Regions from separate parts of the Priestia sp. FSL W8-0524 genome, predicted to be linked through region 3. Evidence: a T-box and tRNA genes for the amino acid it is inferred to sense, from the RefSeq annotation. Region 3 holds a T-box; the other regions hold tRNA genes.
What was found. A T-box is a leader RNA that pairs with one kind of tRNA and senses whether it is charged. The one in region 3 lies ahead of argS (arginine--tRNA ligase), so its partner is inferred to be a tRNA-Arg.
Positions count from the first base shown of each region.

Region 1: it has a tRNA-Arg gene. The T-box ahead of argS (arginine--tRNA ligase) is inferred to sense a tRNA for this amino acid. The anticodon was not compared.
Region 2: it has a tRNA-Arg gene. The T-box ahead of argS (arginine--tRNA ligase) is inferred to sense a tRNA for this amino acid. The anticodon was not compared.

Region 1 is NZ_JBBOUG010000001.1:4,352,848-4,356,407, reverse strand. Features, by position in the region: gene rph (ribonuclease PH) at 1-708, shown strand, start outside; gene NST66_RS22775 (XTP/dITP diphosphatase) at 718-1,311, shown strand; gene NST66_RS22770 (metallophosphoesterase) at 1,327-1,839, shown strand; tRNA gene NST66_RS22765 (tRNA-Arg) at 1,965-2,038, shown strand; T-box leader at 2,368-2,621, shown strand; gene ilvB (acetolactate synthase large subunit) at 2,690-3,560, shown strand, end outside.
Region 2 is NZ_JBBOUG010000001.1:4,690,357-4,693,916, reverse strand. Features, by position in the region: gene NST66_RS24600 (gluconeogenesis factor YvcK family protein) at 1-231, shown strand, start outside; gene whiA (DNA-binding protein WhiA) at 265-1,209, shown strand; gene NST66_RS24590 (HPr family phosphocarrier protein) at 1,238-1,492, shown strand; gene clpP (ATP-dependent Clp endopeptidase proteolytic subunit ClpP) at 1,527-2,114, opposite strand; tRNA gene NST66_RS24580 (tRNA-Arg) at 2,335-2,406, shown strand; gene NST66_RS24575 (hypothetical protein) at 2,608-3,282, shown strand.
Region 3 is NZ_JBBOUG010000001.1:3,281,159-3,284,718, reverse strand. Features, by position in the region: gene NST66_RS17185 (hypothetical protein) at 271-687, opposite strand; T-box leader at 1,114-1,329, shown strand; gene argS (arginine--tRNA ligase) at 1,381-3,069, shown strand.

The DNA of each region.
Region 1 (3,560 bases), 1.1 Mb from region 3:
GTATCTCTTCATACTTCATACTTAAAGCATCCAGAAGGATCTGTATTAATCTCGGTGGGAGACACAAAGGTTATTTGTACAGCAAGCATAGACGACAGAGTGCCTCCTTTTATGCGTGGACAAGGAAAAGGATGGATTACAGCTGAATATTCTATGCTGCCTCGAGCTACGGCACAAAGAAATATACGCGAATCAACAAAAGGTAAAGTCACAGGACGAACAATGGAAATTCAGCGTCTGATCGGACGAGCTCTTCGTTCTGTAGTCGACCTGGAAAAGGTCGGAGAAAAAACCATTTGGATTGATTGTGATGTTATTCAAGCAGATGGCGGAACAAGAACAGCATCGATTACAGGTGCATTTGTGGCTATGGTTTTAGCGTTTGGAAAGCTGGTTGAAGAGAACAAGCTGACAGAAATTCCTATTCGTGACTATTTAGCTGCGACTTCAGTAGGTATCCATGGAGAAAATTCGATTTTAGATTTAAATTATGAAGAAGATTCGACAGCGGAAGTTGACATGAATATTGTGATGACAGGAAGCGGACAGTTTGTAGAATTACAGGGAACGGGAGAGGAATCGACGTTTTCGAGAGAACAGTTAAACCATCTTCTGGATTTAGGGGAAAAGGGTGTTTATCAATTGATTGAACAGCAAAAGGAAGTTCTTGATCATCTGGCTGCTTACATTCCGGTTAAAGAAAGGTAAGGGATTAACGTGCGTGAAATCATTATTGCAACTAAAAATGCAGGCAAAGTAAAGGATTTTGAAACACTATTCTCACCGAAGGGATTTAAAGTAACATCGCTTCTTGATTTTCCTGAAATTGAGGACGTGGAAGAAACGGGCGTTACATTTGCAGAGAACGCCACGCTAAAGGCAGAAACCATTTCATCAGCATTAAATAAGCCGGTTATTGCCGATGATTCTGGGCTTGCTATTGATGCCTTAAATGGAGAGCCAGGCGTTTATTCCGCGCGTTATGCTGGTGAAAATAAAGATGATAATGCTAATATAGAGAAGGTACTTCAAAAATTACATGACGTGCCGTTTGAAAAACGCACGGCACGTTTTCATTGTACGCTTGCTATTGCAGTGCCTGGAAAGAGAACAGAGCTTGTAGAAGGCACGTGTGAAGGGCGCATCTTGGAAGAAAAAAGAGGCGAGAACGGCTTTGGATACGATCCTATTTTCTTTGTAGAAAAATGGAACTGCTCCATGGCAGAATTGTCTAAAGAACAAAAAAATCAAATTAGTCACCGAGCAAATGCGTTAGAAAAACTAGCACCGCTAATTGATGCGCAATTTTAGAAGGAGTGATGACGTGTGAAACTATTAATTGTAAGCGATAGCCACGGGTTACAAGAAGAACTGCTCACTATCAGAGAAAGACATGCTGATGTAGATAAGATGATTCATTGTGGTGACTCTGAGCTGCCACAAGACAGCAAAGAAATGTCTTCGTTTTTAGGCGTTCGAGGAAATTGTGATTATGATGCATCTTACGTCAATGATCGAGTAGAGTCACTTGGAGAAGCCACGTGTCTGGTTACACACGGTCACTTATATAATGTTAAAATGTCTATGATGAATCTGCATTACAAAGCGAGAGAAGTGGGGGCAAACGTTGTTTGTTTTGGGCATTCTCACATAGCGGGAGCTGAGCTCATGGACGGAGTTTTATTTATCAATCCAGGAAGTATGTTACTTCCTCGTATGAGAAAAGAACGTACGTATGCTATACTAGTAATGGATGGTACAGAAGCTACCGTGCAGTTTTACGATATAAGCGGTAAACATATTCCTAGCATGCAGTTAACCTGTACACTTTCAGCATAATATAGCCAAATATAGGGAGAAGAGAAGGTTTTTTACCTCTCTTCTCATAAAATTTCAAAAAAACGTTGACTTTTAAATTATATTTGAATATAATAAGTATTGTCTTTGATACAGTTTAACATTATGTCCCAGTAGCTCAGCAGGATAGAGCAACGGCCTTCTAAGCCGTCGGTCGGGAGTTCGAATCTCTCCTGGGACGTCTAGAAAAAAATCCCGGCTTTTACTTTTTAGTAAAAGCCGGGATTTTTTTATTTATCTTAAAAGTGAATGTTTGTTCATTCAGTGTGTACAAATGAACGTTTCAGAAAAACTTTTTGAGTGGCTATAAACCCTTATTGCATCAATAATGAAAACGCATTCAAATATTCTGTTTAGTCTAAATTGTCTAAAAAAAACTTGAAAAGTGGTTGACTATGCATAGAAATGGGCGTAAGATAGTCCTCAAATATAAGTTTTCTAAAAATTTTAATTAATTGTAATTAATTTAAAATATGATGTGTAAAGCATTGTTCAAAAAGCATATAGCGTTTTAAAACGTTGAAGAGGATAAGTAGTTTTGATGTTTAGGTATCAACAGAGAGTCGGGTTGCTGGAAGCCGGCGTTACCAAGTCAAAATGAACTCACCTCAGAGTGTCACCCTGAAATTCAGTAAGGGCGACCGAGTGTACTTCCAAAGCACTCGTTATCAAAAAGAATGTACAGTATACATTCATAAGGTAATCATTACGATTACAAACGAGGGTGGTACCGCGTAAAGTACAAAAGACTTTTCGCCCCTTGACCTATATCATTTGATAGGGTCTATTTAGGGGTGAGAAGTCTTTTTTCTTTTATCTAGAAAACGAAAGGATGAGAAAAGTGGGAGCCAATATGCAAACGAAAGAACCTGTAAGCGCTGGGGCACAAATGAATGGAGCTGACATGTTGATTGAATCTCTAAGAAGAGAAAACGTTGACGTCATCTTCGGTTACCCAGGGGGAGCCGTTTTACCGATTTACGATAAGCTATACGGTTCAGGAATGTTTCACGTACTTGCTCGTCACGAACAAGGTGGAATTCACGCAGCAGAAGGGTACGCAAGAATTTCAGGTAAACCCGGTGTAGTTATCGCAACAAGTGGTCCTGGTGCAACAAATATCGTAACAGGTTTGGCAGATGCGATGATTGACTCACTTCCTTTAGTTGTTTTTACTGGTCAAGTAGCTTCAAGTGTAATTGGTTCTGACGCGTTCCAAGAAGCAGATGTATTAGGAATCACAATGCCAATTACAAAACATAGCTATCAAGTACGCAATATCAGCGACATGCCGAGAATCATCAAAGAGGCATTTCATATTGCGACAACAGGAAGACCTGGTCCAGTCTTAATCGACATTCCAAAAGATATGGCACAGGGTGATGGAACATTTAATTACGAAGGAGAAATTGATTTACCTGGCTATCAGCCAACTTATTTTCCAAATCAGCTGCAGGTTAAAAAGTTAACAGACGCAGTAGCAGCTGCAAAGAAACCTGTTATTCTAGCAGGTGCGGGAGTATTATTGAGTAAAGGTTCAGAAGAATTAAAAAATTATGCTGAGCGTCAAAATATTCCGGTTATTAATACGCTTTTAGGGTTAGGTTGCTTTCCTGCAGATCATCCGCTTCATTTAGGAATGGCTGGCATGCACGGAACGTACACAGCAAACATGGCAATTTATGAGAGTGATCTTCTCATTA
Region 2 (3,560 bases), 1.4 Mb from region 3:
ATTGTCAATAATGCACCTATTCCGGCACCTTTAAAAAAGAAATATCAAGTAGAGCAGGCTCAGCCTGTAGAATATGACCGTGAAGTATTGCTAAAATTAGGGTTAGAAGTGATTGAAGATCAAATTATTCAGTATGACGGCAGCGTAATTAGGCATGATACAAAAAAAGTAGCAAAGCTTGTGTATTCTATGCTGACATCGCTGCAAGGTAAAGCGAATACTGGTGTTTAACACTATTTCCGTATGTAGATTGGAGGTGAAGTTATGTCATTTGCATCAGAAACAAAAAAAGAGTTAACGAATTTAGAAGTCAAGGATTGCTGTGCAAAAGCAGAGCTCTCTGCATTAATTCGAATGAATGGTTCACTTTCTTTTTCGAATAAAAAATTCACAGTTGATGTCCAAACTGAAAATGCAGCGATTGCTCGACGCATTTATGTCCTGCTTAAGAAAAATTATGATGTGTCAGTAGAACTGCTTGTACGTAAGAAAATGCGGCTGAAGAAAAACAATGTGTATATTGTTCGATTAGTAGAGAAAACAAGAATGCTTTTGGAAGACTTAAAAATTGTAGAAGAAGGATTCACGTTTACACATCGTATTTCACCAGAGCTAGTACAAAAGAAATGCTGTAAGCGATCCTACTTAAGAGGCGCATTTTTAGCCGGTGGCTCTATTAATAACCCGGAGACATCATCGTACCATCTTGAAATCTTCTCATTGTATGAAGAGCACAACGAAGCTTTATGCAATTTAATGAACGAATTTCAATTGAATAGTAAAACATTAGAACGGAAAAAAGGCTATATTAACTATTTGAAAGAAGCTGAAAAAATTACGGAGTTTCTAAATATCATTGGAGCCCATAACGCTCTTTTACGGTTTGAGGATGTAAGAATTGTCCGAGATATGCGAAATTCCGTTAATCGCTTAGTTAATTGTGAAACAGCTAACTTAAACAAAACAATCGGAGCGGCCATTCGTCAAGTGGAAAACATTCGTTATATTGATGAAACAGCTGGATTAGATATCTTACCAGAAAAGCTGAGAGAAATTGCTCGTTTGCGTGTGGAATATCAAGACGTTACGTTAAAGGAGCTTGGTGAGATGGTATCTGGAGGTCAAATTAGCAAATCAGGCATTAACCATCGATTGCGTAAAATTGACCAAATAGCAGACAAGCTTCGCGCCGGTCAGCCAGTCACATAAGGGGAATTGCAAGGGGGAGGATTTTATCATGGAAAAACAAGTAGAAGTAAAATTAAAAACGGGATTACAAGCTCGTGTTGCGGCACTATTCGTGCAAGAAGCAACTCGTTTTACATCTGATGTGTACTTGAAGAAAGATGAGAAAGTAGTCAACGCTAAAAGTATCATGGGGTTAATGAGCTTAGCGATTAATAACGGTTCTCTTATTACGCTCATTGTTGAAGGGGTAGATGAAAAAGAAGCAATGGATGCGTTAGTCGCTTACGTAGAGAACGATGCATAAAAAAGCCTTTCCCAAAGTGGGAAAGGCTTTTTTCTTATTTAGGGTCGTTTTCTAATACTTTGTCAATTAGACCGTATTCTAAAGCGCGTTCAGCAGTCATGAAATTATCACGATCTGTATCACGTTGTAGCACTTCTAACGGTTGACCTGTACGCTCAGCTAAAATTGAATTTAGTTTTTCACGTAAGAATAGAATACGTTTTGCCGCAATTTCGATTTCAGTAGCTTGTCCTTGAGCACCACCAAGAGGTTGATGAATCATTACTTCGCTGTTTGGAAGAGCAAAACGTTTGCCCTTTTCACCAGCAGCCAGTAAGAAAGCACCCATTGATGCAGCCATACCGATACAAATTGTAGAAACTTTTGGCTTAATGAATTGCATCGTATCATAGATAGCCATTCCAGCTGTAATAGAGCCACCTGGGCTGTTGATATAAAGTGAGATATCTTTTTCTGGGTCTTCAGCAGCTAAGAATAGAAGCTGAGAAACGATCGAGTTAGCTACATTATCATCAATAGCACTACCTAAAATAATAATGCGGTCTTTTAATAAACGTGAATAAATGTCATAAGCACGTTCACCACGGTTTGTTTGTTCAATAACTGTAGGAATTAAGTTCATATTAAATTCCTCCTTAACAAGAATAATTTGTTATGTACCTATAATACACGTATGGTCAATAAAGGTCAAACAAAAGAACCTCTACTACACATATTCGCTTAAAAGACTATGTATTCCTCTTTAACATTATTAAAATTTTTCCCCCTTCTAAAAAAAATAAACGTAGTATTCTATTGAAAAGAGAAGTTTTCTCTCCTATAATGGAAGTTGTGACAAATATGCCCTCGTAGTGTAGTGGATAGCACAAGAGATTCCGGTTCTCTTAGGGTGGGTTCGAATCCTGTCGAGGGCGTCTTAAAACGTTGCGGATTACGCAACGTTTTTTATTTTGAGTAAAAAGGCTCATCTTCTCAAAAAATAATATTTATTTTCCTTCTATAACCCTTTATACGCGTAAGGAAGCAAGAAATTAATTCCATTGTACCGGTTGCGGAATTTGTCAGAATACTATAAAACAGTATATAAGGAAAAGAAACACGGAGGAGGAATAAATATGAAATACATGAACAAACTTTTCATTGTCAGTGCATCGGTAGCCCTATTACTATCTGCATGCGGGACGAACGAAGATTCTGCTCAGCCGAAGTCTAATGATCAAGCAGAAAATGTTCAGCAGGATACAGCTTCTAAATCTGATCAAACATCAGGCGCTGCAAAAGAAGAGTCGAAAAAAGATGCGGATTCTGCTGAGGTCTCAGCCGAACCTTCAGGAAGTCAATCATCGACTAGCGAAACGGCGGAAGGTGGACAGTCAAGGTCTTCTTCAGAAACAAAACTAACAAAAAGCCCAGAACAAGATTATTCTATTCAAGTAATGGACGGCTATAAACTAACGGGTGAAGAACCTGGAAAAGATGCGTTAGTGTTAACTTCAGATGATTCTCAATTTATGCGTATTGAAATGCTTTCATCAGAAGCATCGCTGGATGACGCTGCTCAATCTGTTAAACAAACGGCAACAGCAGTTAATAAAAATGCAGCAGAGAAAAAGAATCTTGAAGAGAATGGAATCTTCAAAGATTCTGTTTGGTATGAAGCCACATCTGGCGATCATACGGTAAACGCCGTGTTGGTTAAAGGAAAGAAACCAATGAAGCTAACCATTTTTACGAAAAATGACGCAGAAAACTTAGACAAGTTTATGCAAATGGCACAAACTATTCAATAAGCAATTCTTCTATATATTATACAAATGCAGAAAATTCGACATGACGAAGAAAACGTCATGTCGAATTAGTACTCGGATCATGTAGTAGGCGCGAATTATAATGAAAAGTTATAAAGGTGTATAGCTCTATTACTTTTTTGATGGTTAGTAACTAAAAATAGGATGAAATGCTTCGTTAACAAAGGTTGACGGAGATTTTTTGATGAAAAAATTACATATAAAAAATAGTTACATGCTCTTTGAAAGCGTTTTTATAGTAAAATAGATGAAGGGGAGGG
Region 3 (3,560 bases):
CAGGAACTTTATATGGTTGTGTATGTTTATTCCTCTGTTGATACACTTTCTTATTACTCAAACTCATCTTTTTAACTTTATAATCGACCCTTTTAAAATTTGGGTTATCGTAATTATATATATTGCAACATATTTCACTGTATTTTTATATGATTTTACTAAAATGAAGCCTGAAGAAAAGCCTTATGATTAAAATATACTTTAATCATAAGGCTTTTCTTGTAACGATAATTTTGATTATTTAAACTGAAAATTTATGGAGTATACATCTTATGTTTCTCTTTTTAAAATATATCTTGGTGGAGGTCCATATCCTTGTTCTGCTTCAAAATATGCTAGTTTATTTGGAATACAAACCACAATAGAAGGAAAACCATAACCTACTGCATCTTTAAGAGCTGTAAGTAAAGGTAATTCTTCTCCGTCTATTTTCTTGTTCCATGAAATTGAATAACACTCTTTTCCTGCCCCGTGCTGCTTTAATAATTTGGCTATTTCATTGGCACAAGAATTTAGTTTAGGAATCTCAATCATATATTCTTCTCTCAATGTTTTTGTGTAATTATGATTAAGACGATGTAATGCGTCTTCTCTTTTCTTTTCAGAGAAAAGTTCGAATATCACTCTATCTTGGATTCTCTTAGTAAAGAAGGATCTTACTACTTTTTCTTCTAGCTCTTTATCCATTCAATCCTCTCCTTGAGTAATCTTTATTATATAGAATTTTTCATCAGAGAATCATTAAATTGGTATACGATGTAAATTTAATAATAGGTCAATTAATGCAAAGATAATACCTAATATGAGTGAAAGGGTAAGTATGAATATCCATTTAGTTTTCTTCTCTAGCCGATAGACATTCAGTTTTTCTAATGCAAACGAAACAAGCCACATTATAATTATTGTTTCAATAAATTCAACTATAAAATTAAAAATAAAGTTCATTTGTTCTCACTTTCTTGTTTTGAAATATTTATTTTTCTATTAAAACACTTATAGATAAACATTAAAATACTTTTATTCCTAGAAGGTACATTATGGTAACTAAAAAATGTTAATTCTTATAGATCATATTGACTTTAAGCTCGACCTATTATAAGATTGTTAAAATATTGAAAATCTATGAAGAAGAGAGTAATCTTAATGAAGTCTTAAAGCGAGTTAGGGATGGTGCAAGCCTAACAGTCTAGTTAAGGTGAAGCGCACTTCTGAGATGCAACCTGAAATCTTGCAGAGTAGGGTGAGCCGGATCAAAATCCGTTATGTTCTTGGTAAGAAGGTTCAATTTGAACAATAAGAGTGGTACCGCGGGTAAATCTCGTCTCTGATAAGAGACGAGATTTTTTTGTTCTCTAAAAATAAAAGGGATTAGGTGATAACATGGAATTTGATAAAATATACGCTGAAGAAATAAGCAAAATATTAGAGAATAAACTGACAGTTAAAAGTATTATGAAGTTAATTGAAAAGCCTAAGCATAGTACCCAAGGAGATATTGCTTTTCCTTGTTTCACATTAGCTAAACTACTTAAGAAATCACCTCAAGCTATCGCCATAAATTTGGCTGAACAATTAAAACATCCCTTGTTTGCTAAGATTGTAGCTGAAGGGCCCTATGTAAATGGATTCTTTAATAAGGAGACAGTTGGAAAAAAGGTTATAAACACTATCTTACAACAGAAAAGTCTCTATGGAACACCTAGAGTAAAAAAGGAAGGGACTATTACTATTGATTTCTCCTCTCCAAATATAGCTAAACCATTTTCAATGGGCCATTTACGATCAACAGTTATAGGAAACTCATTAGCCAACATAGCTGAAAAATGTGGTTACAAGACTGTGCGTATAAATCACCTGGGAGATTGGGGAACACAATTTGGAAAGTTAATTGTTGCTTATACATTATGGGGAAAGGAAAGCGATATAAAGAAAAATCCAATTCATGAGCTATTAAGCTTGTACGTGAAATTTCATGAAGAAGCTGAGTTGAAACCGGAGCTAGAGAACCAAGCAAGAAAGTGGTTCAAAAAACTAGAAGACGGCGATAAAGAAGCAATAATGCTTTGGCAATGGTTTAGAGAAGAATCACTTAAAGAATTTTCTCGTATTTACCAGCTTTTAGGTGTTCATTTCGATTCGTATCACGGAGAAGCTTTCTACAATAATAAAATGAACAAAACAATTGAGCTATTAAATAATAATAACCTGTTGTCTAATTCAGAAGGAGCTCAGGTAGTGAATCTAGAAAACGATTCTTTACCTCCATGTCTAATTAAAAAGTCAGATGGTGCTACATTATATGCAACAAGAGATCTAACAGCAGCATTATATAGACAAGAGACCTATCAGTTTACGAAAGCTTTATACGTAGTAGGGCACGAGCAAAGCCTTCATTTTAAACAAGTATTCTTAGTCTTAGAAAAAATGGGGTACAACTGGGCAAAAGAATTAATTCATGTTCCTTTTGGCTTTATTTTAAAAGAAGGCAAAAAGATGTCTACTCGTAAAGGTAAGGTAGTTCTTTTAGAAAAAGTTATTGAAGAAGCAATAGTCTTAGCCAAACAAAATATTGCTGTTAAGAATCCAACGTTACCAAACAAGGATGAGGTTGCCCAGCAAGTAGCTGTAGGTTCTATTATTTTTCAAGATTTAAAAAATGAGCGACTCAATAATATTGAATTTTCAATTGAAGAGATGTTAAAAGTAGAGGGAGAAACAGGACCGTATATTCAATACACATACGCTCGTGCTTGCTCCATTTTAAGAAAAGTAGCTCAACCTACACATTTCGTCTTCAGTGAAGGAGCAAATGAATACAATTGGTTGTTAATAAAACAACTCATGATATTTCCTAAGATTATTGAGAGAAGTTTTGAGAAGTACGAGCCATCCCATATTGCTAAGTACTTAATTGATGTGTCACAAGAGTTTAATAAATATTATAGTCAAGTCAAAATCCTTATAGAAGACAAGGAGAAGGAAAGTCGCCTTGCTTTGGTAGAAAGTACAACGATTGTTTTGGAAGAGGGGTTAAGACTACTAGGAATTCAGACACCAAGAGAAATGTAAAGGATGAGAATTTTTTAAATAAACATGTTTATAAATTAATCTAGAAAAAATAAGTAAATCCTAGCAGTAAGGGTTCACTTATTTTTTCTACCGATAACACCTGTTATGGTGCGACAAGAAGTCGCTTTCTTACAGTGTAGCTGACGCTACTCATCTAGACGCGAAGATGATCTCCATCCGAAACGGCATGCTTGGTAACGAGCCTGTCGGTTGCATGAGGAAATGCGGAAACAGAGGACAATTGCATGGTCCAGAATACTGCTAGGAGAAGATAGGTATGGTAAACGAAAGTGAAGGTTTGTAAGCTTCGTAAGCGTTAGCTCAAGATAATGCATAGTTTTGCTTGGGTCTTGGCAAGAGGAAAAGTAGAATCATAATGCTGCTCTGATGCGTCCCGCATCTTGCCCGGAGTAAAGAACCTACCTACCCCTATTGCATCTGTAGAAAGTGGAACTTGGTAAGCCCTATGTCATCTGCATAAGCAGTAGGAT